DNA from 2 places in the Kitasatospora sp. NPDC001527 genome. Region 2 is predicted to be linked to the other one. Evidence: predicted binding sites of a transcription regulator. Region 2 holds the regulator's gene; the other holds the start of a gene.
What was found. Region 2 encodes HspR, which represses chaperone genes until heat shock. Its sites were predicted from a motif close to TTGAGNNNNNNNNNCTCAA; they were not measured.

Region 1: a site for HspR is predicted at 1,709-1,727, ahead of lon (endopeptidase La). Genes of this name have one in related genera too.

The regions. Positions count from the first base shown of each region.
Region 1 is NZ_JBEPAM010000048.1:46,073-61,055, reverse strand. Features, by position in the region: gene lon (endopeptidase La) at 1-1,686, opposite strand, end outside; gene ABT238_RS31475 (rhomboid-like protein) at 1,801-2,625, opposite strand; gene ABT238_RS31470 (response regulator transcription factor) at 3,175-3,912, shown strand; gene ABT238_RS31465 (HAMP domain-containing sensor histidine kinase) at 3,996-5,126, shown strand; gene ABT238_RS31460 (multifunctional oxoglutarate decarboxylase/oxoglutarate dehydrogenase thiamine pyrophosphate-binding subunit/dihydrolipoyllysine-residue succinyltransferase subunit) at 5,414-9,175, shown strand; gene ABT238_RS31455 (serine/threonine-protein kinase) at 9,466-11,487, shown strand; gene ABT238_RS31450 (DUF6104 family protein) at 11,536-11,715, shown strand; gene ABT238_RS31445 (DUF4097 family beta strand repeat-containing protein) at 11,928-12,845, shown strand; gene ABT238_RS31440 (PadR family transcriptional regulator) at 12,847-13,947, shown strand; gene ABT238_RS31435 (zinc-binding dehydrogenase) at 14,050-14,983, opposite strand, start outside.
Region 2 is NZ_JBEPAM010000039.1:17,075-32,057, forward strand. Features, by position in the region: gene ABT238_RS28285 (LuxR C-terminal-related transcriptional regulator) at 1-914, shown strand, start outside; gene ABT238_RS28290 (hypothetical protein) at 1,028-1,654, opposite strand; gene ABT238_RS28295 (hypothetical protein) at 2,066-2,212, shown strand; gene ABT238_RS28300 (helix-turn-helix domain-containing protein) at 2,203-3,261, opposite strand; gene ABT238_RS28305 (heat shock protein transcriptional repressor HspR) at 3,465-3,980, opposite strand; gene dnaJ (molecular chaperone DnaJ) at 3,988-5,139, opposite strand; gene grpE (nucleotide exchange factor GrpE) at 5,298-5,936, opposite strand; gene dnaK (molecular chaperone DnaK) at 5,933-7,783, opposite strand; gene ABT238_RS28325 ((Fe-S)-binding protein) at 8,084-10,306, shown strand; partial or broken gene manB (mannose-1-phosphate guanylyltransferase) at 10,628-11,701, shown strand; gene ABT238_RS28335 (Yip1 family protein) at 11,850-12,806, shown strand; gene ABT238_RS28340 (alanyl-tRNA editing protein) at 12,918-13,808, shown strand; gene dcd (dCTP deaminase) at 13,882-14,457, opposite strand; gene ABT238_RS28350 (hypothetical protein) at 14,540-14,776, opposite strand.

The sequences.
Region 1 (14,983 bases), on a different contig from region 2:
GGCCCGTTCCAGGTTCCGCACGCCGGCCTCGCGGGTGTACTCGCCGGCGAGCCTGCGCAGCGCCGGCTCGTCGACCGCGACCTCCTCGTCCTTGAGTCCGGCCCGCTCCAGCTGGCGCGGGAGCAGGTGGTCGCGGGCGATGACGACCTTCTCGTCCTCGGTGTAGCCGTCCAGGCGGACCAGCTCCATCCGGTCGAGCAGCGGCTCGGGGATGGCCTCCAGCACGTTGGCGGTGGCGAGGAAGACCACGTCGGAGAGGTCCAGCTCGACCTCCAGGTAGTGGTCGCGGAAGGTGTGGTTCTGCGCCGGGTCGAGCACCTCCAGCAGGGCGGCGGCCGGGTCGCCCCGGTAGTCGGAGCCGACCTTGTCGATCTCGTCGAGCAGGACGACCGGGTTCATCGAGCCGGCCTCCTTGATCGCCCGGACCAGGCGGCCGGGCAGCGCGCCGACGTAGGTGCGCCGGTGGCCGCGGATCTCCGCCTCGTCCCGGACGCCGCCGAGCGCGACCCGGACGAACGTGCGGCCCATGGCGCGGGCCACCGACTCGCCGAGCGAGGTCTTGCCGACGCCGGGCGGGCCGACCAGGGCCAGCACCGCGCCTCCGCGGCGGCCGCCGACCAGCCCGAGCCCCTGGTCGGAGCGGCGCTTGCGGACGGCCAGGTACTCGACGATGCGCTCCTTCACGTCGGCCAGGCCGGCGTGGTCGGCGTCCAGCACCGCGCGGGCGCCGGCGATGTCGTAGGAGTCCTCGGTGCGCTCGTTCCAGGGCAGCTCCAGGACGGTGTCCAGCCAGGTGCGGATCCACGAGCCCTCGGGCGACTGCTCGCTGGAGCGCTCCAGCTTGTCGACCTCCTTGAGCGCGGCCTCGCGGACCTTCTCGGGCAGGTCGGCGGCCTCCACCCGGGCGCGGTAGTCCTCCTCCTCGTCGGCCGGCTCGCCGTTCAGCTCGGCCAGCTCCTTGCGGACGGCCTCCAGCTGGCGGCGGAGCAGGAACTCCTTCTGCTGCTTGGCGACGCCCTCCTCGACGTCCTTGCGGATGGTGTCGTTGACCTCCTCCTCGGCGAGGTGGTCGCGGAGCAGGCCGAGCGCGTACTCCAGTCGCGCGACCTGGTCGGCCTCCAGCAGGACCTTGAGCTTCTGCTCGGGGGTGATGAAGGGCGCGTAGCCGATGTTGTCGGCGAGCTCGCCGACGCCCTCGATGGCGGCCACCCGGTCGACGACCTGCCAGGCGCCGCGCTTGCGCAGCCACTGGGTGGACAGGCTCTTGTACTCCTTGACCAGCTCGGCGGCGCGCCCGGCCACCGGGGTGCCGGCCGAGGACTCCCGGAACGGCGTGGTCTCCACCCAGAGCGCGGCGCCCGGTCCGGTGGTGCCGACGCCGATCCGCACCCGGCGCACCGCGCGGACCAGCGCGGCCGGCTGCCCGATCGCGTTGGGGCCGTCGGCCAGCCGGCCGACCTGCTCGACGGTGGCGAGGGTGCCGACCGCCGCGTACGAGCCGTCCACCCGCGGGACCAGCAGGACCTGCGGCTTCCCGGTGCTGCCGGTGGCGGCGGCGCGCGCGGCCTCGACGGCGGCGCGGACCTCGGTGTCCTTCAGGTCCAGCGGAACGACCATGCCCGGCAGGACGACCTCGTCGTCGAGCGGCAGCACGGGCAGGGTGAGCGGTGTGGACGTCGATGCCATGATCTCTCCCCAGTCAGCGAACTTGAGTCGACCTGACTAAGGCCTGGCGCCCGCCGGTTGTTCCCCGCACTTCGTTCGCCATGAGCGAACGCGAAACCGGCCCTGGTGGCACCGTCAAAAACGTCGGCCCGGGACGGCTCGGAAGCGGTCCAGCACCGCGGCCCGGCCCGGCGAGGGCGCGGGCGCGGAGGCGGGCGCGGAAGCCGGGCGGGGGCGCTCGCCGGCCGTCCCGAGCCGGGTGCGGTGCGGCCGGTACCCGTCCCAGCGGCGCAGCCACCGCCACAGCACCACTCCGGCCAGCAGTGCCACCGGGTGGCCGACCCCGGTCACCAGGTCCCGGTCGGCGGCGATCTGCTCGGCGATCAGCGCGACGGCCAGCCCCAGCGCGACCGTCCGCCCCGCCGGGCGCAGCAGCCCGGCCAGCGCGCCGAGGCTGGCCAGCACGCCGTAGCTGACGCCGATGTCCAGGTAGTCCATCGCGGCCGGCTCCAGGTGCCCGCTCTCCACCGCGACGATCACCACGCCCTGGGAGAGCAGGGTGGCGCCGATGTGCCCGGCGGCGAAGACGGCGGCCGCCCGGCCCGGGCCGACCCGGCGCTCCAGCGGCGCGACGGTGAGCGCGAAGGCCCACAGGTAGGGCACCCAGTCCGCGCCGGCCACCCAGAAGCCGCTCAGCAGCAGGGCGCGCAGCGGGTGCCGCAAGAGGTTGTGCCCGTCCGAGCTGGACGCCTCCTGGAGCCGGAGCACCAGGTCCGGGTCGGCGAGCTGGGCGAAGGTGGCGGTGGCCCCGACCACGGCGAGGTAGCCGAGCGCGAAGGGGTTGCGCCGCGGGGTCGGCACCCGGGCCAGCAGCCAGTCGACCGCCCCGGCCCGCAGGCCGTGCCGGAGCATCCCGTACGGCGGCACGCCACGCCCGGCGCGCACCTGTCGCTCCGTCACGTCGCCTCCGCTCCACCGTCCGCAGCCGTCGCCCCCGCGCGTGTCCAACGTACCGGCGCGTACCGGAAATCCCACCCCCCGCGATTTGTCGTGGTCACGGTACGGCCGGCGCCTGGGAGCGGGCTGGGAGAACGCTGAACGGGGCCGGTCCGCCGGACGGCCGCATTGGTCCAGACCATCTTCCCCCACCCGGGGGCCCGTCCCCGCTGACCGGCGGCTTGGCGTCAACTGATGTGCATACGTACCGTTACGGAGTGAAAAAACGCCGGGTAAGGTATCGGCCCGTGCCCACTTCCGAGTGGGCCCGACAGTCGGCCCGGCAAACCGGCCCGCGGGCCGGAAATGCCCGGTCCACCTGCCGGGAAACACCCGCTGTCCGTACGCTGCGAGGTGTGCGGGAGAAGTGAGCGGCGCGTGCGCCCTCGCCGATCCCTCGCACGCGACGGGACGGCGGACCCGGCACAGTCCACGACGGAACAAGACTACGAGCGGAGCCTTCGCCATCCCCACAGATGGCCGGCCCGCAGCCCTGGGGGCGGTGGCGTGACCGTGACAGAAATTCAGCAGGACAACCAGAACGCCGGCGGCACGGTGAGCAGTCAGCGCAGAGTGCTGGTGGTCGAGGACGAGCCCACGATCGCCGAGTCCATCGCGGCCCGGCTGGGCGCGGAGGGCTTCAAGGTCGCCGTGGCCCACGACGGCCCGGGCGCCGTCGACGGCTTCCACACCTGGCAGCCCGACCTCGTCGTCCTCGACATCATGCTGCCCGGCTTCGACGGCCTGGAGGTGTGCCGCCGGATCCAGGCCCAGCGCCCGGTGCCGGTCCTGATGCTCACCGCGCGGGACGACGAGACGGACCTGCTGGTCGGCCTCGGCGTCGGCGCCGACGACTACATGACCAAGCCCTTCTCGATGCGCGAACTGGCCGCCCGGGTCAACGTGCTGCTGCGCCGCGTCGAGCGCGCCCAGCAGGCCGCCCGCACGCCCGCGCTCGGCAGCCTGCGCTTCGGCGAGCTGGAGATCGACCACGTCCAGCGCCGGGTCCGGCTGGCCTCGGGCGACGTCCACCTGACGCCGACCGAGTTCGACCTGCTCGCCTGCCTGGCCGCCCAGCCGCGCGCCGTGCTCACCCGCGAGCAGCTGCTGGCCGAGGTCTGGGACTGGACGGACGCGTCCGGCACCCGCACCGTCGACAGCCACGTCAAGGCGCTGCGCCGGAAGATCGGCGCCAGCTGGATCCGCACCGTGCACGGCGTCGGATACGCACTGGAGGCCCCGCTCTCGTAGCGCTCGCCTCCGGACACCGGGCCGCCGGGGGGCCCGTGTCCCGGACCGCCGTGCGCACCCACGCGGGGGATCACAGGGGACCAATGACCTTTCCACAGCAACGCAACGGGGACCTCGACGGCAGCCGGCCGCCCACCCTGGCCGCCCGCGCCGCGAAACGGGTCTGGGCCGACATCCGGCCGCTCGACCCGGTCCGCTCGATCAAGGGCAAGCTCGCCCTCCTGGTGATCGTGTCGGTCTTCCTGGCCACCGGCATGGTGGTCGTGGCGATCCGGTCCGAGACCCAGATCCGGATCATCATGATCTTCTCGATGATCGCCTCGCTGCTCTTCATGCAGTTCCTCGCGCACGGGCTGACCGCCCCGCTGCGCGACATGACCGCCGCCGCCCGCGCGATGGCCTCCGGCGACTACAGCCGCCGGGTGGAGGTGAACTCGCGCGACGAGATCGGCGAGCTGGCCGCCACCTTCAACCAGATGGCGGCCGACCTGGAGGCCGCCGACCGGCACCGCCGCGAACTGGTCGCCAACGTCTCGCACGAGCTGCGCACGCCGATCGCCGCGCTGCGCGCCGTGCTGGAGAACGTGGTCGACGGCGTCGTCCAGCCGAACCCGGCGACCCTGGGTGCCGCGCTGGAGCAGACCGAGCGGCTCGGCCGGCTGGTCACCCACCTGCTCGACCTCTCCAAGATCGACGACGGCGTGGTCGCCCTGGACGCCCGCCCCTTCGAGGTGCGCGAGTTCCTGGACGGCGTGCTGCGCGGGGTCACCGTGGACGGCGCGACGGCGGGCGGCGCGTTCTCCCGGCGCGGCGACGTCCGGCTCGCGCTGGAGGTGAGCCCGGTGGGCCTGACCGGCGTCGCCGACTCGGAACGGCTCCACCAGGTGGTCGCCAACCTGGTCGACAACGCCTGCAAGCACTCCCCGCCCGGCGGCACCGTGACGGTGCGCGCCCGGCCCGGCGAGGGGCCGGGCGCGCTGCTGCTGGAGGTCGAGGACGAGGGTCCCGGCATCCCCGCGGCGGACCGGACCAGGGTCTTCGAACGGTTCGGCCGCAGCGGCACCGCGACCGCCGCCGGACCGGGCGCGGACGGCGGGACCGGCCTGGGCCTGGCCATCGCCCGCTGGGCGGTGGACCTGCACGGCGGGCGGATCGAGGTCGCCGAGGCCGCCCGCGGCTGCCGGATCGAGGTCCGGCTGCCCGGCCCGCGCTGACCGGGCCCCGGGCGAAGCGGACGAATGTCACAGATCCGACACAGAGCCGCTCCCGGGGCCCAAACCCCCCTTTGTCCTATTTTGTCTGTATTTGGGGGGCGATCAGAACCGGTCGGTTCCCCTCCGGCACGGCTTTCTAACGCACATTTTCAGCCAAACCGCAGGTCAGGACTGTGATCTGGGCGACGCCTGCCCCCCGGGGACTGCGCGATCACTGGTCGGAGGCGTAGCCTTAATCCCCGCTGTCCAAACATCCCAAAAGGAAGCGGAAGAGGGCGGTTGCCGCCGTGTCGCCACAGTCCCCTGAACACCCCAACAGCTCGGCAAGTTCCACTGGCTTCGGCCCCAATGAGTGGCTCGTCGACGAGATCTACCAGCAGTACCTCCAGGACCCGAACTCGGTCGACCGAGCCTGGTGGGACTTTTTCGCCGACTACAAGCCCGGTACCGAGGTGACCCCAGTGACCCAGGCCGCGACCCAGGCCGGCGCTACGCCGACCCCCGCCGCCGCCCCCGCGCCCGCCGCCGCGCCGGCCGTTCAGGCCCCCGCCGCTCCGGCCGCTCCCGCGCCGGTGCAGCCGGCCGCGGCCGCCGCCCCGGCTCCCGCGCCGCTCGCCGCCGCCCCCGCCGCTCCGCCGGCCCCCAAGGCCGCCGCCCCGGCGCCGACGCCCGCCCCCGCGGCCGCCGGCCCCGAGCTGGTCCAGCTGCGCGGCCCGGCCAAGGCCGTCGCGACCAACATGGACGCCTCGCTGGAGGTGCCGACCGCGACCTCGGTGCGCGCCGTCCCGGCCAAGCTGTTGATCGACAACCGCATCGTCATCAACAACCACCTGCAGCGCGCCCGCGGCGGCAAGGTCTCCTTCACCCACCTGATCGGCTACGCCCTGGTCCAGGCCGTCAAGGCCTCCCCGGGCATGAACCACAGCTACAAGGTGGAGGACGGCAAGTCCTACCTGGTCAAGCCCGAGCACGTGAACCTCGGCCTGGCCATCGACCTGGTCAAGCCGAACGGCGACCGCCAGCTCGTCGTCGCGGCCATCAAGAAGGCCGAGACCCTCGACTTCTTCGGCTTCTGGCAGGCCTACGAGGACATCGTCCGCCGGGCCCGCGCCAACAAGCTGACCATGGACGACTTCACCGGCGTCACGGTCTCGCTGACCAACCCCGGCGGCATCGGCACCGTGCACTCCGTGCCGCGCCTCATGCAGAACCAGGGCACCATCGTCGGCGTCGGCGCCATGGAGTACCCGGCCGAGTTCCAGGGCTCCGCCCCGGAGACCCTGGCCCGCCTCGGTGTCTCCAAGATCATGACGCTGACCTCGACCTACGACCACCGCGTCATCCAGGGCGCGGCGTCCGGCGAGTTCCTGCGCACGATCCACCAGCTGCTGCTCGGCCAGAACGGCTTCTACGACGAGATCTTCGAGTCGCTGCGGATCCCGTACGAGCCGGTCCGCTGGGCCACCGACGTGGCCACCACCCACGACGACGAGGTCAACAAGACCGCCCGCGTCATGGAGCTGATCCACTCCTACCGGGTCCGCGGCCACCTCATGGCCGACACCGACCCGCTGGAGTACAAGCAGCGCAAGCACCCCGACCTGGACGTCACCACCCACGGCCTCACCCTGTGGGACCTGGAGCGCGAGTTCGCGGTCGGCGGCTTCGGCGGCCAGCGGATGATGAAGCTGCGCGACATCCTCGGCCTGCTGCGCAACACCTACTGCCGCACCGTCGGCATCGAGTACATGCACATCCAGGACCCGAAGCAGCGCAAGTGGCTGCAGGACCGCCTGGAGAAGCCGTACACCAAGCCGGAGCGCGAGGAGCAGCTGCGCATCCTGCGCCGGCTGAACTCGGCCGAGGCCTTCGAGACCTTCCTGCAGACCAAGTACGTCGGCCAGAAGCGCTTCTCGCTGGAGGGCGGCGAGTCGCTCATCCCGCTGCTCGACGCCACCATCGACGCCGCCGCCGAGCACCGCCTCGACGAGGCCGTCATCGGCATGGCCCACCGCGGGCGCCTCAACGTGCTGGCCAACATCGTCGGCAAGCCGTACGGCAAGATCTTCGGCGAGTTCGAGGGCAACCTCGACCCGAAGTCGATGCACGGCTCCGGCGACGTGAAGTATCACCTGGGCTCCGAGGGCACCTTCACCGGCCTGGACGGCGAGACCATCAAGGTCTCGCTGGCCGCCAACCCCTCCCACCTGGAGGCCGTGGACCCGGTCGTCGAGGGCATCGCCCGCGCCAAGCAGGACATCCTGGACCAGGGCGGCACCACCTTCCCGGTGCTGCCGATCCAGATCCACGGCGACGCGGCCTTCGCCGGCCAGGGCGTCGTCGCGGAGACCCTGAACATGTCGCAGCTGCGCGGCTACCGCACCGGCGGCACCGTGCACGTCGTGGTGAACAACCAGGTCGGCTTCACCGCCGCCCCGGCCTCCAGCCGCTCCTCGATGTACTGCACCGACGTGGCCCGCATGATCGAGGCCCCGATCTTCCACGTGAACGGCGACGACCCGGAGGCCGTGGTCCGCGTCGCGCGGCTCGCCTTCGAGTTCCGCCAGGAGTTCCACAAGGACGTGGTGATCGACCTCATCTGCTACCGCCGCCGCGGTCACAACGAGGCCGACAACCCGTCGTTCACCCAGCCGCTGATGTACGACCTGATCGACAAGAAGCGCTCGGTGCGCAAGCTGTACACCGAGGGCCTGATCGGTCGCGGCGACATCACCATGGAAGAGGCGGAGCAGGCGCTCCAGGACTTCCAGGGCCAGCTGGAGAAGGTCTTCGCCGAGGTCCGCGACGCCGCCCAGGCGCCGGCCGCCGCGACCGGCGGCAAGCCGGTCGCCGACTTCCCGGTCACCATCCGGACCGGCATCTCCCAGGAGATGGTCAAGCGGATCGCCGCCTCCCAGGTCAACCTGCCGGACTGGCTGACCGTCCACCCGCGCCTGCTGCCGCAGCTGCAGCGCCGCGCCTCCTCGGTCGAGGACAACACCATCGACTGGGCGATGGGCGAGACCCTCGCCATCGGCTCGCTGCTCATGGAGGGCCACCCGGTCCGCCTGGCCGGCCAGGACAGCCGCCGCGGCACCTTCGGCCAGCGGCACGCCGTCCTGATCGACCGGGCCACCGGCGAGGACTACACCCCGCTGCAGTACCTCACCGAGGACCAGGCCCGCTACACCGTGTACGACAGCCTGCTGTCCGAGTACGCGGCGATGGGCTTCGAGTACGGCTACTCGCTGACCCGCCCGAACGCGCTGGTCATGTGGGAGGCGCAGTTCGGCGACTTCGTCAACGGCGCGCAGACCATGGTGGACGAGTACATCGCCTCCGCCGAGCAGAAGTGGGGCCAGCACTCGGGCGTCACCCTGCTGCTGCCGCACGGCTACGAGGGCCAGGGCCCGGACCACTCGTCCGCCCGCCCGGAGCGCTTCCTCCAGCTGTGCGCGCAGAACAACATGACGGTCGCCATGCCGACCCTGCCGTCGAACTACTTCCACCTGCTCCGCTGGCAGGCGCACAACCCGCACCACAAGCCGCTGGTCGTCTTCACCCCGAAGTCGATGCTGCGCCTGAAGGCCGCGGCGAGCGCCACCGAGGAGTTCCTGTCCGGCTCGTTCCGCCCGGTCATCGGCGACTCCACCGTCGACCCGGCGCAGGTCCGCAAGGTGGTCATCACCGCCGGCAAGTTCTACTACGACGTCGAGGCGGCCCGCACCGAGCGCGGGATCACCGACACGGCGATCGTCCGGGTCGAGCGGCTCTACCCGCTGCCGGTGGCCGAGCTCCAGGAGGAGCTGGCCCGCTACGGCGACGACGTCCAGTTCGTCTGGGCGCAGGAGGAGCCGGCCAACCAGGGTGCCTGGCCGTTCATCGCCATGAACCTGGTCGACCACCTGCAGGTCGTCATCGGCCGCAGCGCGGGCGGCTCGCGCCTGCGCCGCGTCGCCCGCACGGCCTCCTCGGCCCCCGCGGTCGGCTCGGCCAAGCGGCACGGCGCCGAGCAGCAGCAGCTGCTGGAGGAGATCTTCACGCTCTGACCCCCGGTCGGTCGCGCGGATCCCGGCACCTCGGCCCCCCGTCCCCCTGCACTCCAGGGGAACGGGGGGCCGCCGCCGTTCCCGGGGCCGGGGCGGTCTCCGGCACCGGGCACGCCGGTGCGCGGGCCGTGTGCGAAGGTCCCAGCTCTGCAACCAAACCGGCACCGACCTGCGCGGCGTTCTGACGGGTCGGTAGGTTATGCCTCGCCAGACCGCCGTCCGGGCGCCCGTCGCGCGCCCGCCGCCGCCGGTCCGGTGGACCTCACCGCTCTCCCAGGGGGATCAACCGCATGACCGCCGACACGCCACGGGACGCCACCGCAGCACCGCTCCCGCCGGTCTTCCAGCCGCTGCTTCCGGACGACCCCCGGGAGGTCGGCGGCTACCGGCTGTTCGCCCGGCTCGGGGCCGGCGGCATGGGCCGGGTCTACCTCTCGTACACCCCCGGCGGCCGGCCGGTGGCACTCAAGGTGGTCCGCCCGGAGTTCGCCGAGGACGGCGAGTTCCGCCGCCGGTTCGCCCAGGAGGTGTCCAACGCCCAGCGGATCCACGGCCTCTACACCGCCCAGGTGATCGACTCCGGCGGCCTGGACTCCGACGCCCCGTGGCTGGTCACCGCGTACGTGCCCGGCCCGTCCCTGCAACAGGTGGTGCGCGAGAACGGCGCGCTGCCGGTGCGCACCGTGCTGCTGCTGATGGGCGGCATCGCCGAGGCCCTGCAGGCGATCCACAGCGTCGAGGTGGTCCACCGCGACCTCAAGCCGGCCAACGTCCTGGTGGCCGGCGACGGCCCGCGGGTGATCGACTTCGGCATCGCCCGGGCCGCCGACGCCACCGCGCTCACCGGCACCGGCTACCGGATCGGCTCGCCCGCCTTCATGTCGCCCGAGCAGGCCCAGGGCCGCCCGGTCACCCCGGCCACCGACGTGTTCGCGCTCGGCGCGCTGGCCGCGTACGTGGCCGGCGGCGCGGCGCCGTTCGGCGACGGCCCGGACACCGCCGTGCTCTACCGGGTGGTGCACGAGCAGCCGGACCTGGACGCCGTCCCGGCCGGGCTGCGCGAGCTGATCCTGCGCTGCCTCGCGAAGTCCCCCGAGGACCGGCCGAAGCCGGCCGAGATCATCGACATCGCCCGCAACCACCCGAGTGTCGGCGGGCAGCTGCGGTTCTCCGACGACTGGCTGCCCAAGCAGGTCAACACCGAGATCACCCGCCGCTCGGACCTGCCGAAGACGCCGCCCACCCCGCTGCCGGCCGCGCCCGCCGCACCGCCCGCTCCCCCGGCCGGCCCGCCGAGCGGCGCGTCCTTCGCCGCGGCCCCGCCGGCCGCGCCCCCGACCCACCAGGCCACCGCGCCGTCCTTCGGCCCGCCGCCACCCGGGTTCGGCCCCGCCGCGGCGGACACCCCGCCGCCCGGCTTCGTCCCGCCGCCGCTCGGCGCGTACGGCGCCGCCCAGCCGCCCGCCGAGGCCCCCACCGGCCCGCTGCTCGGCACCCCGCCGACCGTCCAGCTGCGCCCGGAGCCGCCGTCCTACGACACCCCGCCGCCCGGCCCGGTGGTGACCGACACCCCGGCGCCCGCGCCGGAGCCGGCCCGCAAGGGCGGCGTCTCGTGGAAGGTGCTGCTGACGGTCGCCCTGGTGATGGCGCTCGGCGGCACGGCCGGCGGCGTGGTGCTGATGTCCAAGATCGACAAGGGCGACGACAAGCAGAGCAGCGCCCAGGACAAGCCGGCGGGCGACCAGCCCGCCGCCCCGCCGGCCGCCACCACCCCGGCCGCGACCACGCCCTCCGCGACCGCCACCCCGAGCCCCACCTCGGCGGCGGTCAGCGCCGCGCCGAGCACCTCGCCCTCGGCCGGCGGGGTCACCGCGCCGGCCCGGCCGGCCGGCTACCAGCCGGTGATCGAGAAGAAGCCGCTCTCCATCCCGGCCGCCGAGTACTCCAGCGAGGCCTACCGGATCGATCTCACGGCCGGCACCGTGGTGCCGCGCGGCTCCGACCTGAAGTGGGGCCTCGGCCTCAGCCGGGAGTCCACCTCCAGCGGCAGCCGGGCCGACTCCTTCGAGAGCGTCGGCGACAACAAGTCCGACTTCGCGGTGATCACCGAGACCGCCATCACCCCCGAGCAGTGCGCCATCGCGATCGACTCCCGGCCGGACACCGACCTGACGTTCAACCGGGTCACCCCGGGCCGGCTGCTGTGCATCCGCGACCGGGTCACCCGCAACATCGCCATCGCCGCCGTGGACGTCGCGGACCCCACCACGGGCGCCGCCAAGGTCACCCTGAACACCTACCGCGCGAGCTGACCCGGTCTATCCTGACCAGGTCTTATCCCCATCGGACCGGAGCGACCCGTGTACTTCACCGACCGCGGCATCGAGGAACTGGAGAGCCGGCGCGGCGACGAGGAGGTCACCTTCGAGTGGCTGGCCGAGCGCCTGCGCGAGTTCGTCGACCTCAACCCGGACTTCGAGGTCCCGGTCGAGCGGCTGGCCACCTGGCTGGCGCGGCTCGACGACGAGGACGACGAGTGACCGGCTGACCCGGTGAACGGCCGCCGAAAGGGCCCGGAGGCAACCGCCTCCGGGCCCTTTCGCATGCCCCCGTAGGGGCTGACCTCCGGGTCCGCTCCGGGTCCGCTCCGGGTCGGCCTCCGGGTCGGGCTCCCTTGACTTCGCCGTCACGCGATATATCGTCTTTACGAGAGAACGCGATACATCGCGAGTCCGAGAGGGAGGCGGCGGAGATGAGCCAGTGGACGGTCGAAGGACCCGAGAAGATCACCATCGAGGAGGCGGTCCGGACCCTGCAGGTACGCACGGTCGACGGCACGGTCAACGTGGTCGCCGCCGAGGGCCCCGCCCGCCTGGAGGTCACCGAGCTCACGGGCGAGCCGCTGCACGTCACCCTGGTCGACGGCGTGCTCACCGTCACGTACAAGGACCTCAGCAGCTGGAACGAGTTCGGCGACGTCCTCAAGTCGGTCGAGTCGGTGAAGGGCTTCTTCTCCTCCTTCAAGCGCAAGCGGACCGCCGCGGTCAGCCTGACCGTGCCGGCCGGCACCGAGGTCAAGGTCGGCACCGTCTCCGCCACGACGACGGTCTCCGGCTTCACCGGGCACGTCTCGACGCAGACCGCCAACGCCGACATCACCCTGGTCGGCCTGGCCGGCCGCACCGACGCCAAGACCGTCACCGGCGACGTCGACGCCCAGGCGGTGGCCGGACAGCTCCGGCTCAACACCGTCTCCGGCCGGCTCACCGTGGTCGCCGGCACCGCCGAGAAGGTGACCGCCAACGCCGTCACCGGCGCGGTCACCCTGGACCTCGCCGCCGCCACCCCGACCGAGATCAAGGTCAACACGGTCAGCGGCGCGGTCGGCGTCCGGCTCCCCTCGCTGGCCGACACCAGGGTCGAGGCCGGCACCACCAGCGGCGACCTCTCCTCCAGCTTCGAGCAGCTCAAGGTCGGCGGCAGCTGGGGCACCAAGCGCCTCTCCGGACAGCTCGGCGACGGCAAGGGCAGCCTCTCGGTCACCACCGTCTCCGGCGCGGTCACCGTGCTGCACCGGCCGGACGCCGAGGACGACGCCCAGGCCGTCGTCCGGGAGCTGCCCGCCGCGGACGGCCCGTCCACCGGCCCCGACCTCACCAAGGAGTCCTGACATGACCCCCGTCTTCGGCCACGGCCGGCTCCGGCTCTACCTGCTGAAGCTGCTCGACGAGGCCCCGCGCCACGGCTACGAGGTCATCCGCCTGCTGGAGGAGCGCTTCCAGGGCCTGTACGCGCCGTCCGCCGGCACCGTCTACCCCCGGCTGGCCAAGCTGGAGCAGGAGGGTCTGGTCGCGCACAGCACCGAGGGCGGCCGCAAGGTCTACCGGCTCACCGACGCGGGCCGCGCCGAACTCGCCGCCCGGCAGGGCGAGCTCGACGAGCTGGAGCTGGAGATCCACGACTCGGTGGCCCAGCTGGCCGGGGCGATCCGCGAGGACGTCCGGGACAGCGCCCAGGACCTGCGCGAGCAGCTCTGGGGCGCGGCCGAGCAGGCCCGGAGGAACGCCCCGCGACCGGAGGCGGCGGACGGGGACGACGACGGGAACGGGGCCGGGGACGGCGGCGGCAACCCGTGGGCCGGGCCCTGGGGCGACCAGGCCGCCTGGCAGCGCGCCAAGGAGGAGTTCGCCCAGTTCAAGCGGCAGGCCAGGGAGCAGGCCAAGCGGGCCAAGGAGCAGGAGAAGGCCGCCAAGGCCAAGGCCAAGGCGGCCGAGGAGGAGGCCCGCCGGCTGCGCGAGCAGTCCAGGGCGGCCCGGACGGCGGCCCAGCAGGAGGCGCTGCGGATCAAGCGCCGGGTCGAGCAGCAGGTGCGCGACCACGCGGCCCGCGGCGACTGGTCGACCGGACTGGCCGAGGGGCTCTCCGAGCTGACCAAGGGGCTGGCCGGGCTGGCCGACGCCGCCCGCTGGGGCCACCCGGCGGACGAGCGGACCGCGCCCTCCGCCGGCGCGCCCACCGCGGAGCGGGTCACCGTCACCCGGATCGACCTGGACAAGGACGAGCCGACCGGCGGGAGCCCGGCCGACCTGCCGCCGTGGACCGCCACCGACCCGGCCGGCGACCCGGCCCGGGAGCTGGAGCGGCTGCTCGACCGGTTCCGCGACCAGGTCCGCGACGCGGCCCGGGACGGCGGGGTGACGCCCGAGCGCCTCGCCGAGGCCCGCGGCGTGCTCGGCGCGGCCGGCGAACGGCTGAAGCGCCTGCTCGGCTGAGCCGGCCCCCGGACGCCCGGTACCCCGCTGCGGGGTACCGGGCGCCGGCGCGTCGAAGGTCCGTCAGGGGCCGCCGGGGCCGCCGGGGCCGTCAGCGGGCCGTCAGGGGGTGAGGACCAGCTTGCCGAAGACGTCGCCCCCGGCCAGCCGGGCGAGCGCGTCCGCCGCCCCGGCCAGCGGAAGCACCGAGTCGATCACCGGCCGGACACCGGTGGTGGCGCAGAACGAGAGCAGCCCGGCCAGCTCCTCCTTGGTGCCCATGGTCGAGCCGACCACCTTCAGCTCCAGGAAGAAGATCCGGTTCAGCTCGGCGGCCGGCGGGTTGGGGCCCGAGGTGGCACCGGAGATGACGATCGTGCCGCCCGGGCGCAGCGACTTCACCGAGTGCGACCAGGTGGCCGCGCCGACCGTCTCCATCACCGCGTCCACCCGCTCGGGCAGCCGCGCCCCGCTCGGGAAGGCCGCGTCGGCGCCCAGTTCCACCGCCCGGGCGCGCTTGGCCTCGTCCCGGCCGGTGACCCAGACCCGCAGGCCGGCCGCCTTGCCGAGGACCACCAGCGCGGTGGACACCCCGCCGCCGGCGCCCTGCACCAGCACGGTGTCACCGGGCTTCACCCCGGCGTTGGTGAACAGCATCCGATAGGCCGTCAGCCAGGCGGTGGGCAGGCAGGCGGCCTCCTCGAAGGAGAGGCCGGCGGGCTTGGGCAGCAGGTTCCAGGTGGGGACGGCCACCTGCTGGGCGAAGGTGCCCTGGTAGCGCTCGGTCAGGATCGAGCGCGGCTCGTCCGGCCCGACCCCGTGCCCGCTCTGGCCGATCACGGAGTGCAGGACCACCTCGTTGCCGTGCTCGTCCACGCCGGCGGCGTCGCAGCCGAGGATCATCGGCAGCTTCTCGGCGGGCAGGCCGACCCCGCGCAGCGACCAGAGGTCGTGGTGGTTCAGGCTGGCGGCCCTGACCGTGACCACGCTCCAGCCCGGGCGGGCCCGCGGTTCGGGGCGTTCGCCCAACTCCAGCCCGCTCAGCGGGTCGTCGGCG
Region 2 (14,983 bases):
TCGCGATCCTCGCCGACGGCGGCCGCGTCCGGTTCGCCGACGTCCCCGAGTCCGACCGCGACGGCGTCCGCCAGCTCGTCTCCATCGGCCTGCTGATGCCCAATCCGATGGACGCCTGCTACACGGCCGTCAGCCCCCGCTCGGTCAGCGACCGCCTGGGCGCGGAACTGCGCAGCGAGGCCACCCGTCTGCTGGTCCGCGCCGAGAACCTGCCCGGCGCCCTGGACTCCCTCACCCGCGCCTACGACGCGATGCCCCGCCCGCCGGAGCGCTCCGGCGGCGCGGTCTACATCGAGGGCCACATCCACATCCGGCACCGGATCTCCCAGCTGGTCGCCGACTGCCGTACCGAGGTCCTCACCGCCCAGCCCGGCGCCCGTCCGGCGGACGCGCTCAAGATCGCCATCCAGCAGGACGTCCAGCTCCTCCAGCGCGGCTGCTCGCTGCGCACCGTCTACCAGCCCGTCGCGTTCTCCGAGCCCCCCGCGCTCGCCTACGCCGAGGAGGTCACCCGGCGCGGTTCGCTGATCCGGATCCTGGACGAGCCCTTCCAGCGGCTGATGGTCTTCGACCGCGCGGTCGCGGTCATCTCCGCCAGCGACGACCACAGCACCGCCGCGTTCATCACCGACCCGGCCGCGATCGCCTTCATCGTCAACGCCTTCGACCGTGACTGGTCCCGCGCCGACGCCACCGACTGGTCCGCCGTCCTCAGCCAGGGCCCCGCCCACAGCGCCCCCGAACGCGTCGGCCGGCTGCTGGCCCGGGGCCTCACCCAGCGCGCCGTCGCCACCCGCCTGGGCCTGAGCGAGCGCACCGTCGCCGCCCACATCTCGCGGCTGCGGGACCGTTACGGCGCCCAGACCCTCTTCCAGCTCGGCTGGCTGATGCGGGGCGGCCGTGACGGCGGATGACCCGGCCGGTCCGGGAGGCCCGGGAAGGGCTCCTGACGGCCCGGCCGGGACCGCGCTGGGCCGTCACCCGGGAACCGGTGGACGCGGGGTCCCGCGGCGTGGCTGAACGGGGGTCAGCCGGTCGCGGCTCCGGTGGGCCAGTAGCCGGACGGGCCGACGGCGGGGGGCTGCTGGCGGGGGACGGTGAACTGCTCGCCGGGGGCGGTCCAGAAGCCCTCGCGAAGGGAGAGCGCCATGCCGGCCCAGTCGAGGGCGGTCTCCACGGTGTGGTGGAGGGCCTCCTGGGACCAGGTGTCGTCGAAGACCAGCGGCAGGACGGGGGCGACCTGCTCGATGGTGGCGATCAGCGGGTTGTGGGTGATGGCCTCGTCGACCAGCAGGACGATCGGCTTGCGCAGTGCCGACGCCCAGCCGAGCTCCAGGCTCACGCCGGCGGAGAGCGGCGCGCCGACGTAGGCGAAGACCAGGTCCGCGGACTGGAGCGCGCGGAAGTCGGACGGCACACGGGGCTCGGGGGCGCGCCCGGCGACGGTCCAGGCGTCACTGTGATGGGCGCTGTAGACGGCGGCGCCGCTGCGGAGGAGGGTGGTGCGCAGGGTCGTCAGCCGCGTCCGGCTGGCGAGGGTCACCACACTGTCCGCCGGCCCGGTCAACCGCATCAGCGGCGCGGCCAGGAACACGCGTGCACGCCGGCCCTCATGGGCCTGCGTGGGGAGGTCGCGCAGATAGGGCTCGCTCATGACGACTCCGGGGAAGTGGTGGTCAGGCGAGAAGACATGGCACCGCTGCTCCGAGGTGCTGTTCCGTCCTGCCTGAACAATCAACGTAGGTTATTGCGACGGGCGGGTTGATCGTCCAATGAGACGGGTCTTGGCGTCCACAGCGTCGTGCTGGCATCTGACTGCCAGGCAGTCAGATGACACGCTTCTGAGCGTACGGGCCGGTACGTTGGATGTGCTCACATCAGGTGGGCTTGTTCGGGGCGAGACTAGACGCCGACGGCGTGCTCCTGCCAGCCCTCTCCAGCGCTTCTGCGGGTGTACTGGGGCGTGACACGCAGGCCCTCCATGGGTCATCATATGGTCGCATTAGTGCGACCGTCGCCCGATGAGTCGATGCTCGCAGTAAGTTGTCTTGAAAGGAGTGATGTTGTGCTGAAGGCGCGCCGTATTGCTGTCTCTGCATTCCTCCTGGGCATCGCCATGCTCATTGGAGTGGGCTCGGCCACCGCTGAAGACTCCCATTGGGGGGCCGAACAGCGGCAGGTTGCCATGCTCGACATGGACAGTCACTGGTAGGAGTTTGGGCCGTCAAGAGGAAGGACCGATGCATCGGGCAGCATCGGTCCTTCTTCCAGTTGCGCGAGTTTCCAGCCCAACTGGAAGAGCGTCTCCACTTCGTGTTCCTCGCGGAGTTCGGCTATATGGCGGGCCAGCGTGCGCTCGCTCAGTCCGAGACGGCGGGCGATCGTTCTGTGGCCGGCTCCCTGGAGCATCATGCGGATGATCTGCTGACGCATGCTCGAAACGACCTGGCGGGGGATTTCGTGGCTCCCGGTGAAGGGGATGGCCCGCTCCCACTGGCTGCTGAACACGTGCACGATGTAGCTGATCACGGCCTCGTCCCGGATGAAGGCCGCCCGGTCGCGATTCTCCTCGCCGCCCACGGTCACCACGGCGACCTTGCGGTCCAGCACGATGAGCTTGGCAAACGCCTCGTCGATGGTTCTCACCTGGCAGCCGGCCTGGGTGATTTCCCGGACGTAGTCGACCGTCGGATTGGAATAGCGCGCACCCGGTTGGTAAAGGGTCCGGATGGTGCCGCCGCGCTGAACGAATCTCATGTCCCGGTCGATGGCGATCCGCAATGCGTCGGCCGCCCGTCCGCCGCCGGGCTGCGCGGTCAGCATCTCGCGCGAGGCGTTCTCCAACAGCGTTTCCAGGAGCTGGTTTATCGTGCCGCGGCCCTGGACGTACTCAATTGATCCGCCGGGTTCCGGTCCGGTGGTGTGGGCCTGGTATTCGAGGCCGAGTTCCTGAAGCGTCGCGTGCAGCGAAATGGAGCGGCGGAGAAGGTCGGCGGCCTGCATCTGGAGGTTGTTCGACGCCGATTCCGCGAGCTGCCGGGGGTCTTTCACGGCAAATGTCCCCGGAGGGCCGACCTCGGGATTGAGGAGTCCGAGCCGCAGCAGTTCCTGGAGCGGTTCGTGGTCGGATTCCGGGGACAGCGGGCAGCCCCGCTCGTCCGACAGCGGCCCGTCGTGGCGCAGGGCCTTCTGGTACAGGCCGCGGGCCTCGGGAGACAGTACCTCCTCGGGGGCGGCTCCAGACCTCTGTCCGGCACTCATCTGCGGCTCCTCGCCGTTGGCTGGACCGGGTGAACTGCGCGGACCGGGTCCGCCGTGGGCATCCTAGGCGCCGCGGCCCCCGTACCGGCCGGCGCGCGGTGTTCGGCCGGTTCCGTGCTCGCTGAACCTTCGCATTGGAACGATACTGCCGGTACCCGCTGTACGGCGGGTACCGGCAGCGGTGCGCGGCGGCGGGCCGGCCGTCAGCGCTTGGGGCGCCAGACGACGAGGGCGCTGGAGTGCGGGGTGGGCGGCTGGTAGGGGACGAGGTCGCGGCGGTAGGAGGCGTGGATGGTGGCCTCGCGCTGCTGCAGGGCGGTGGCGGCGCCCTCCAGCGAGTCGACCAGTTCGGCGATCCGCGACTGGAGGGCGGTGACCTGGTTCTCCAGCTCGATGATCCGCTTGATGCCGGCCAGGTTGATGCCCTCGTCCTGGGAGAGCCGCTGGACCTCGCGCAGCTGCTGGATGTCGCGCGCGGAGTAGCGGCGGCCGCGGCCGGCGGTGCGGTCCGGGCTGACCAGGCCGAGCCGGTCGTACTGACGGAGGGTCTGCGGGTGCAGGCCGGAGAGCTCGGCGGCCACCGAGATCACGTAGACCGGGGTCTCCTCGGTGAGCACGTACTGGGGCTGCGGGGCGGTCCGCCGGGTGGTGCGGCGGGGGCCGCCGCCACCGGGGAGGCCGTCGCCGAGGCCGGGGCCGATGGGGTCGTCGGGGGTCATCTGGTCGTCACGCTCCCTTCGCCGCCCGGAAGAGAGCGGCTCGCGGGTCGTCGGAGGCGGTCGCCTCGCGGTACTGCTCCAGAGCGGTCAGGGCGTCGCCGGTGACCTGCTGGGGGACCACGACCTCCATGGTGACCAGGAGGTCGCCACGGGTGCCGTCCTTGCGGGTGGCGCCCTTGCCGCGGGCCCGCAGGGTGAGGCCGTTGGCACTGCCCGGGGGCAGCTTGAGCTTCACCGACGGTCCGTTCAGGGTCGGCACCTCGATGGTGCCGCCGAGCGCGGCCTCGGGGAAGGTGACCGGGACGGTCACGGTCAGGTTGTCGCCCTTGCGCCCGAAGACCGGGTGCGGGTCGACGTGGACGGTGACGTACAGGTCGCCGGGCTGGCCGCCGCGCTCGCCCTGGGCGCCCTTGCCCTTGAGGCGGATCCGCTGGGCGTCCTGGACGCCGGCCGGGATCCGGACCTGCATGGTGCGGGCGGAGCTGGCGCGGCCGCTGCCGTGGCAGTCCGGGCACGGGTCGTCGACGATCATGCCGCGGCCGCGGCAGTCCCGGCAGGGCTCGGAGAGCGCGAAGGCGCCCTGGCCGCGGCTGACCGTGCCGGAGCCGACGCAGGTCGGACAGACCCGCGGGGTGGTGCCGGACTTGGCGCCGGTGCCGTTGCAGAGCCGGCAGGGGGCCTGACTGGTCATCCGCAGCGGGACGGTGGCACCGTCGACGGCCTCCTCGAAGGAGAGCGTCACCTCGGTCTCGACGTCGGCGCCGCGGCGCGGCTGGGCCTGCCGGCCGCCGCGGTTGAACAGGCCGCCGAAGACGTCGCCGATCCCGCCGCCGGCGCCGCCCTGGCTGCCGCTGAAGAGGTCGCCGAAGTCGAAGCTGTAGCTGCCGGTGCCGCCGGGGCCGCCCGGGCGGAAGCCGCCGTTGGCGAACAGGCTGCGGGCCTCGTCGTACTCCTTGCGGCGCTTCTCGTCGGAGAGGACGTCGTACGCCTCGGAGATGTCCTTGAAGCGTTCCTCGGCCTTGGTGTCGCCCTTGTTGGCGTCGGGGTGGAACTCGCGCGCCAGCTTGCGGTAGGTCTTCTTGATCTCCGTGGCGCTGGCGTCCTTGGGCACGCCGAGGACCTTGTAGTAGTCCTTCTCCACGTAGTCCTTGCCGCTCATGGCCGGCGCCACCTCCCGAGGTCCATCGTCACTGTGCTGTCAACGCGCCGGACACGGTGGTCCGTGCCCGGGCAGATCGACAACGCGCTGCGGAGCCGGCCGCCGTACTGGCCGGCGTACGACTCCGCAGCGCGGGGGTTGTCAGCTGTCACCGCCGGTCAGCTGTCCGAGCCACCGTCGGCCTGGTCCTTCCCGTCCCCGCCCTTGGCCGGGTCGGCGTCCGGGCCGGACGTGCTCTGGGTGCCCGGCTGGGGCTCCGCGACCGCGACCATCGCCGGGCGGATGATCCGCTCGCCGATCCGGTAGCCGGGCTGGAGGATCTGGACGCAGGTGTCCTCGGTGACCTCCGAGGAGTAACTGTGCATCAGTGCCTCGTGCATGGTCGGGTCGAAGGGCTCGCCCTCCTTGCCGAACTGCTGCAGGCCCAGCTTGGCGACGACCGTCTCCAGCGACTCCGCGACGGACTTGAAGCCGCCCGTCACCTCGCCGTGGTCGCGGGCGCGGCCGATGTCGTCCAGCACCGGGATCAGCGACTCCAGGATGTTGGAGACGGCGATCTCGCGGACCGTCAGCCGGTCGCGCTCGACCCGCTTGCGGTAGTTCTGGTACTCGGCCTGGAGGCGCTGGAGGTCGCCGGTGCGCTCGGCCAGCTCGCGCTTGGCCGCGGCCAGCGCCTCCGTGCCGGAGGCGGCGGAGCCCTCGGCCCCGGCCGCGGCGGCCTCCTCGGCCGCCTTGATCACGGCCTCCTCGGCGGCGGAGTCGTCGCCGGGCTGGGCACCCTGCGGCTTCTCCGTCATGCCGCACCGCCCTTGGGCTTCTCGTCGTCCACGATCTCGGCGTCGACGACGTCGTCGTCCTTGGCACCGGCGTCACCGGGGGCACCCGCGCCCGCACCGGCCGCACCGGCGGCGTCGGCGTTGGCGTACAGCGCCTGGCCGAGCTTCTGGGCGGTGGTGGAGACCTTCTCCGAGGCCTCGCGGATCTTCGCGATGTCCTCGCCCTTCAGGGCCTCCTTGAGCTCGCCGATGGCGGTCTCGACCTCGGTCTTGACGTCGGCCGGCAGCTTGTCGGCGTTGTCGGCGATGAACTTCTCGGTGGAGTAGACGAGCTGCTCGGCCTGGTTGCGGGTCTCCACGGCCTCGCGGCGCTTGTGGTCCTCCTCCGCGTACTGCTCGGCCTCGCGCATCATGCGCTCGATGTCGTCCTTCGGCAGCGCGGAGCCGCCGGTGACGGTCATCTTCTGCTCCTTGCCGGTGCCGAGGTCCTTCGCGCCGACGTGCATGATGCCGTTGGCGTCGATGTCGAAGGTGACCTCGATCTGGGGCAGGCCGCGCGGGGCCGGCGGCAGGCCGGTCAGCTCGAACATGCCGAGCTTCTTGTTGTACGCGGCGATCTCGCGCTCGCCCTGGTAGACCTGGATCTGCACGGACGGCTGGTTGTCCTCGGCCGTGGTGAAGATCTCCGAGCGCTTGGTCGGGATCGTGGTGTTGCGCTCGATCAGCTTGGTCATGATGCCGCCCTTGGTCTCGATGCCGAGGGACAGCGGGGTGACGTCGAGCAGCAGGACGTCCTTGACCTCGCCCTTGAGGACACCGGCCTGGAGCGCGGCGCCGATGGCGACGACCTCGTCCGGGTTGACGCCCTTGTTGGCGTCCTTGCCGCCGGTCAGCTCGCGGACGAGCTCGGCGACGGCCGGCATGCGGGTGGAGCCGCCGACGAGGACGACGTGGTCGATCTCGGAGAGCGAGATGCCGGCGTCCTTGATCACGTTGTGGAACGGGATCTTGCAGCGCTCCAGCAGGTCGGAGGTCAGCTGCTGGAACTGGGCCCGGGTGAGCTTCTCGTCCAGGTGCAGCGGGCCCTCGGCGGAGGCCGTGATGTAGGGCAGGTTGATCGAGGTCTCGGAGGACGAGGACAGCTCGATCTTGGCCTTCTCGGCGGCCTCGCGCAGACGCTGCAGGGCCATCTTGTCCTTGGACAGGTCCACGCCGTGGCCGGCCTGGAAGACCTTGACCAGGTGGTCGACGATCTTCTGGTCCCAGTCGTCACCACCGAGGTGGTTGTCACCGTTGGTGGCCTTCACCTCGACGACCCCGTCGCCGATCTCCAGCAGGGAGACGTCGAAGGTGCCGCCGCCGAGGTCGAAGACCAGGATGGTCTGGTCGTCCTTGTCCAGGCCGTAGGCCAGGGCGGCCGCGGTCGGCTCGTTGACGATGCGCAGGACGTTGAGGCCCGCGATCTCACCGGCCTCCTTGGTGGCCTGGCGCTCGGAGTCGGAGAAGTACGCCGGAACGGTGATGACGGCGTCGGTGACCTGCTCGCCCAGGTAGGCCTCGGCGTCCCGCTTCAGCTTCTGCAGCACGAAGGCGCTGATCTGCTGCGGGTTGAAGTCCTTGCCGTCCAGCCCGATCTTCCAGCTGGTGCCCATGTGGCGCTTGACCGAGCGGATGGTGCGGTCGACGTTGGTGACCGCCTGGCGCTTGGCCACCTCGCCGACGAGCACCTCGCCGTTCTTCGCGAAGGCGACGACGGACGGCGTGGTCCGCGCGCCCTCGGCGTTCGTGATGACGGTGGGCTCGCCACCCTCCAGAACGCTGACGACCGAGTTCGTCGTGCCGAGGTCGATGCCGACCGCGCGTGCCATCGTAGATACCTCCACGGAAGAGTTGAGCTTTACGGGCTCAAGGATGCATGACCAAGTAGGTGCCGTCAACAGGGATGAGTCCGGTTCGCTCAACTTTGCTGAGCCGTTCCTCCGGATGCGACGGGCCGGCCGGGCCGCGCGTGCGCGCGCGTGACTGCCGCCATACCTTGAGCATCTTCAGGAGAAGTGTTGGCGAACGGTAATGTCCGGGCCGTCGGCCCTGGAAGTTACCGACGAGTACACTGCCCCTCGGGGACACCGCACACCCGTAACACGCAAGCCGCAGGAGACGGAGAGCCGATGCAGCTAGCAGCGATCGTCATCTCGCTGGTCACATTCGTGGTCGGCACCGCGCTCGCCGCTCGTGCGGCGCTGTACATCTACCGGGTGGTGCGCACCGGCCAGCCGGACGCCACCCGCTTCGGGCAGCCCGCGCAGCGGGTGAAGACCGTGGCCGTGGAGTTCGTCGGCCACACCCGGATGAACCGCTGGGGGATCGTCGGCATCGCCCACTGGTTCGTCGCGGTCGGCTTCTTCACCCTGGGCCTGACCCTGCTGACCGCCTTCTTCCAGCTGTTCGACGCCGAGTTCGTGCTGCCGGTGCTCGGCGGCTGGCTGCCGTACGAGCTGTTCACCGAGCTGGTCGGCACCCTCACCACGCTGGGCATCGCGACGCTGATCGTGATCCGCCTGCTGAGCCTGCCCGGCCGGGCGGGCCGCAAGTCCCGCTTCGCCGGCTCGATCGCCTGGCAGGCCTTCTACGTCGAGTACACGATCCTCGGCATCGGCCTGTGCATCATGATCCTGCGCGGCCTGGAGGGCGCGCTGGAGAACGTCGGCTCCTACGAGGCCACGTACCTGATCTCCTACCCGCTGGTGGTGGCCTTCCGCGGCCTGTCCCACAGCACCCTGGAGAACCTGGTCTACCTCTTCGCGATGCTGAAGATCAGCATCTCCTTCGCCTGGGCGATCACCATCGGCATCAACCCCTCCATGGGCGTCGCCTGGCACCGCTTCCTGGGCTTCTTCAACATCTACTTCAAGCGCGAGGAGGACGGCTCCACCGCGCTCGGCGAACTGCGCCCGATGACCAGCGGCGGGCAGCCGATCGACTTCGAGGACCCGGCCGACGACGCCGTCTTCGGCGTCTCCCAGGTCGAGCACTTCTCCTGGAAGGGCATCCTCGACTTCTCCACCTGCACCGAGTGCGGCCGCTGCCAGTCGCAGTGCCCGGCCTGGAACACCGGCAAGCCGCTGTCGCCCAAGCTGCTGATCATGAGCCTGCGCGAGCACGCCTTCGGCAAGGCCCCCTACCTGCTCGCCGGCGGCGGCAAGGACATGGAGGGCACCGAGAAGGCCACCGCCGAGCAGCTCAAGGACGTCCCCGCGGCCGCCCTGGCCGAGGCCGAGCGCCCGCTGGTCGGCACCGCCGAGGAGAACGGCGTCATCGACCCCGACGTGCTGTGGTCCTGCACCACCTGCGGCGCCTGCGTCGAGCAGTGCCCCGTCGACATCGAGCACATCGACCACATCGTCGACATGCGCCGCTACCAGGTGATGATCGAGTCCTCGTTCCCCACCGAGGCCGGCACCATGCTCAAGAACCTGGAGAACAAGGGCAACCCCTGGGGCATGGCCACCAAGGCCCGTCTGGACTGGGTCAAGGAGCTCAAGAAGGAGACCGGCATCGAGGTGCCGGTGATCGGCGAGGACATCGACCCCGCCGAGGTCGAGTACCTGTACTGGGTGGGCTGCGCCGGCGCCCTGGAGGACCGCGCGAAGAAGACCACCAAGGCCTTCGCCGAGCTGCTGCACACCGCCGGCGTGAAGTTCGCGATCCTCGGCAAGGAGGAGTCCTGCACCGGTGACTCCGCCCGCCGCCTGGGCAACGAGTTCCTCTTCCAGATGCTCGGCGCGCAGAACGTCGAGACCCTGAACGCGGCGCTCGAGGACGCCCCGGTCAAGCGGATCGTGGCGACCTGCCCGCACTGCTTCAACACCATCGCCAACGAGTACCCGCAGCTCGGCGGCCACTTCGAGGTCATCCACCACACCCAGCTGCTGCAGCACCTCATCGACGAGGGCAAGCTGGTGCCGGTCAACCCGGTCGAGGGCCTCATCACCTACCACGACCCCTGCTACCTGGGCCGCCACAACAAGGTCTACAGCCCGCCGCGCGAGATCATGGACAAGGTCCCGGGGCTGCGCCAGCAGGAGATGCACCGCCACAAGGAGCGCGGCTTCTGCTGCGGCGCCGGCGGCGCGCGGATGTGGATGGAGGAGCGCATCGGCAAGCGGATCAACACCGAGCGCGTCGACGAGGCGCTGTCCCTCAACCCGGACATCGTCTCCACCGCCTGCCCGTTCTGCCTCGTCATGCTCTCCGACTCGGTCAACGGCAAGAAGAACGAGGGCGCGGCCAAGGAGCACCTGAAGGTCGTCGACGTCGCCCAGCTGCTGCTCGACTCGGTCAAGGCGATCCCGCCGGCCGGGGCCGAGGAGCCGCAGACCGTCGACGCCTGAGGCGCGCCCGACACACCGACGGGGCCGTGGAACCGGCCCGGTTGTTCGACAGTTCTGCAACAACCACCCCGGCCCGGGGGGCGCCGCCAGCGCCCGCCCGGGCCGGGCTTTTCCGCTCCGGCGGCCGCGGCGCGGGCACCGGCCGGGGCGCCGACCACCGGGCCGCCGGGGGGCCGCTCGGTCGGAAGGAAATACAGTAGGCGCCGGACCGGCCGCGAGCCGGTCGATCCGTTCCGGCCCCCGGAACGGCGTCCAGCACACCGACGGAGGTATCGGCCCGCGGGCCGGGCCGCAGAGACCACAAGGGGAACAGCGCAGACCATGACCGAGGCGATCATGCTGGTCGGTGGTAAGGGCACGCGACTGCGTCCGCTGACCACCCACACCCCCAAGCCCATGCTGCCGGTGGCAGGCGTCCCGTTCATCGCGCACCAGCTGGCCCGCGCGGCGGCGGCCGGGGTCACCCGCGTGGTGCTCGCCACCTCCTACCTCGCCGAGGTCTTCGAGGACCACTTCCAGGACGGCACGCCCTACGGCATCGAGCTGGTCTACCTGACCGAGCGCGAGCCGCTCGGCACCGGCGGCGCCATCCGCAACGCGGCCACCGGGCTCACCTGCGGCCCCGACGAGCCGGTCCTGGTGTTCAACGGCGACATCCTCTCCGGCGTCGACATCGCCGCCCTGCGCGACGGCCACGTGGCCGCCGGGGCCGACGTCACCCTGCACCTCACCCGGGTCGAGGACCCGCGCGCCTTCGGGCTCGTGCCCACCGACGCCGACGGGCGGGTGCTGGAGTTCCTGGAGAAGCCGGAGACGCCCGAGCAGATCGTCACCGACCAGATCAACGCCGGCTGCTACGTCTTCACCCGCTCGGTCATCGACCGCATCCCGGCCGGCCGCGAGGTCTCCGTCGAGCGCGAGACCTTCCCCGAGCTGCTGGCCACCGGCGCGCTGCTGCGCGGTGTGGTCGACACCTCGTACTGGCTCGACCTCGGCACCCCGGCCGCCTTCGTGCGCGGCTCGGCCGACCTGGTGCTCGGCAAGGTCGACTCGCCCGCCGTCCCCGGCCCGACCGGCGACGCGCTGCTGCTGCCCGGCTCGACCGTGCGGCACGGGGCGGTGCTCAGCGGCGGCACGGTGGTCTCCGAGGGCGCGGTCGTCGAGGCCGGCGCGATCGTCGAGGGCAGCGTGATCCTGCCCGGCGCCGTCATCGGCCCGGACACCCTGGTCAAGGACTCCATCGTGGGCGCCTTCGCGACCATCGGCGACCGCACCGCGCTGGACGGCGCGGTGATCGGCGACGGTGCGATCGTCGAGTCCGACAACGAGCTGCCGAACGGCGTGCGGATCGCCTGCGGCACCCTGCTGCCGGTCGGCGCGGTGCGCACCTCGGCCGGTCCGGGCGGATGCCCGGCCGGCACCAGCGCCGCCGCCGCGGTGCACGGGCCGAAGGTCGGCGCGCGGCGGTAACAGGCTCGCTGCAAACCGGCCCTGGTCCGGTGCCCGCCCGCCGCGGTGCCCGCCGGGCGGGTACCTTCGGAACGTGGCTGGCAATCGATACGACAGCGGTCAGGGCGCCGACCCCCGTGGCGGGTGGTCGGCGCCCCCGCAGCAGCAGGCGGCGCCCGGGGGGTACGGGCCGACGGACGGGCCGGAGTACTTCACCGGGCCGCAGCAGGGGCCGCACCCGGGGGCGCACCAGGAGCCGTACGGAGCGCCGTACGACCCGTACGGTCCGCGTGCCCCGCACCAGGCCCCGCACCAGGACCCCTACGCGGCCGACAACCCGGGCCACACCCGGGCCTTCCCGGCCGGCGGCGACCCCTACGCGGGCGAGCCGTCCTCCTACGGCCAGGCGCCGTACGGGTACGAGCAGCCCTCGCACCCGGACGCCTACGGCCAGGACAACGTCGCCGTCTACCGGGCCGGCGGGCAGTCCGCGCCGCAGGTCACCGGCCCCCGGCCGACCTGGCGCGAGCTGCTGACCGGCCTGTTCCGCACCCCCACCGCGATCTTCGACCGCACCCGCGACCACCAGGTCTGGCTGCCCGCCGTCACCGTCTCCCTGCTGTACGGCGCCCTCGCCGTGCTCGGCATCGGCCTGACCCGCGACGACGTGGTCAACTCGACCTTCACGGTGGCGCTCACCGCGATGCTCGCCGCCGCGATCGGCTTCACCCTGGCCGGCGCGATGCTCGGAGCCGTGACGTACGGGCTGGCCCGGCAGTTCGGCGGCGACGGCCCCTGGCAGTCCACCGTCGGCCTCGCCGTGCTGATCGGCTGGGTCACCGACGCGCCCCGGCTGCTGCTGGCGCTGGTGCTGCCCGCCGACAACCTGCTCGTCCAGGTCGTCGGCTGGGCGACCTGGCTGCTCTGCGGCTACCTGCTGGCCGCGATGGTCCGCCGGGTGCACGACCTGCCCTGGGGCAAGGCGGCCGGCGCGGCCGCGCTGCAGCTGCTGGCCCTGCTGGTGCTGATCAAGCTGCCGACCCTCGGCTGACCTCGGCGGCGGCCGACTCTCGGCGACAATGGGGACGGGCCTCGCCTCGCGGGGCCCGTTCCGTTTTTCCACCTCTTCCACCTGTTCACCCTCACCCGCACGGAGCCAGGCATGACCCTCCCCACCACCCACGTCAGCTTCCCGGCCGGGGCGGTGACCGGCGAGTCGACGGTGCTCGCGGTGCACCCGATGGGCGACGGCCGCTACGCCGTGGTCACCGGGGCGACCCCGTTCCACCCGCTCGACCACACCTGGCCCGACCAGCCCGCCGACCTCGGCACCCTCACCGTGGACGGCGTCGAGCTGGCCGTCGTCGACTGCCTCACCGGCGCGGTGGGCCCGGACGGCGGCGCGCCGCTGGTCGGCGCCGACATCCCGGTCCGGCGCGGCGACGAGGAGTGGTCCTGGCTGGTCCTGCACGTCCTCGCGGCCGACCCGGGCGACCTCGTCGGCCGCACCGCCGTCCTCGCCGTGGACGCCGGGCGCCGCGCCGCGCTGAGCGCCTCGCACAGCGGCTGCCACCTGCTCGCCCTCGCCCTCAACGAGGCGCTCGCGCCGCGCTGGCGCAAGGACCCGGGCCGCTCCGACGCCTTCGGCCACCCGGACTTCGACAGCCTCGCCATGGCGAGCTCGGTGATGGACACCGAGGCGAGCACCGACACCTACCGGCTCGGCAAGTCGCTGCGCAAGAAGGGCTTCACCACCGAGGCCACCGAGGACCTCCCGGCGCTCGCCGACGCCCTGCCCGGGCTCACCGAGGCCGTCAACAGCCGGCTGGCCTCCTGGGTCGCCGCCGACGCCCCGGTGCGCATCGACGTCCCCGGCCCGGAGCTGACCGCCCGCCGCCAGTGGCACTGCGAGCTGCCCGAGGGCGCGGCGCAGATCTTCTGCGGCGGCACCCACCTGCACCACCTGGGCGAGCTGGCCGGGCTCCGCACCGAGCTGAACCTCTCCGAGGACGGCAGCGAACTGGTCGCGGTCACCCGCCCGAAGCGCGCCTGAGACGCCGGCGGGCGGTCACCCCCGGAAGGGTGACCGCCCGCACCGTGCGCTCTTCGTCCTGTCCTCGTCCTGCTCAGACGTCCGTACGGTGGAAGTTCAGGTAGGAGCGCGACGGCGTCGGACCGCGCTGCCCCTGGTACCGCGAGCCGTACCGCTCCGAGCCGTACGGGTGCTCCGACGGCGAGGAGAGCCGGAACAGGCAGAGCTGCCCGATCTTCATCCCCGGGTAGAGCTTGATCGGCAGCGTCGCGACGTTCGACAGCTCCAGCGTGACGTGCCCGCTGAAACCCGGGTCGATGAAGCCGGCCGTGGAGTGCGTCAGCAGCCCGAGCCGGCCCAGGCTCGACTTGCCCTCCAGCCGCGAGGCGACGTCATCCGGCAGCGTGATGACCTCGTAGGTCGACGCCAGCACGAACTCGCCCGGGTGCAGGATGAACGCCTCGTCGCCCTCCGGCTCGACCAGCCGGGTCAGGTCCGGCTGCTCCTCGGAGGGGTCGATGTGCGGGTAGCGGTGGTTCTCGAAGACCCGGAAGAAGCGGTCCAGTCGCACGTCGATGCTCGACGGCTGGATCATCGCGGGGTCGAACGGATCGATCACCACCCGGCCGTTGTCGATCTCGGTCCGGATGTCCTTGTCAGAGAGCAGCACGCTTCGAGGTTACGTGCACGACGCGGCCCCGGACGAATCGCCCGGGGCCGCACCTGTCACTTCTCTCCCGTGTCCGCCCTCGTCAGGCGAGGAACTCCGCGGCCTCCAGCCGCAGCGCCCGGGCCAGTTGCGGCTCGGACAGCTCCCGTACGTCGGCCAGCACCGAACTCCGCAGCCGTCCGCACTGCGGACACCTGATCAGCCGGCCGGGCCCCAGCCGACCGGGTCCGAGGTTCTGCATCGGGAACGTGGTGGTGCTGAACAGGTGCCCCTCGGCACAACGAACGACGGCGCGCTGCTCCATCGATCCCCTTCCCATCCTTACCCCAGTACTCACCCGTACTCGTCGCCCCGAACGGCGGAGCCCCCGGGACCAGCGTCACATTAGGGGATGTACCGGACATTCCACACCAAGGCTCGCCGCCCGCGCCCACCCGCCGGGGCACTCTCACGCGGCCCACACAGTACGCCCCCGCCCCCACCCCCGCCGCCGCGCCACAACCACCACCCACCTGTGCGGCTGGCG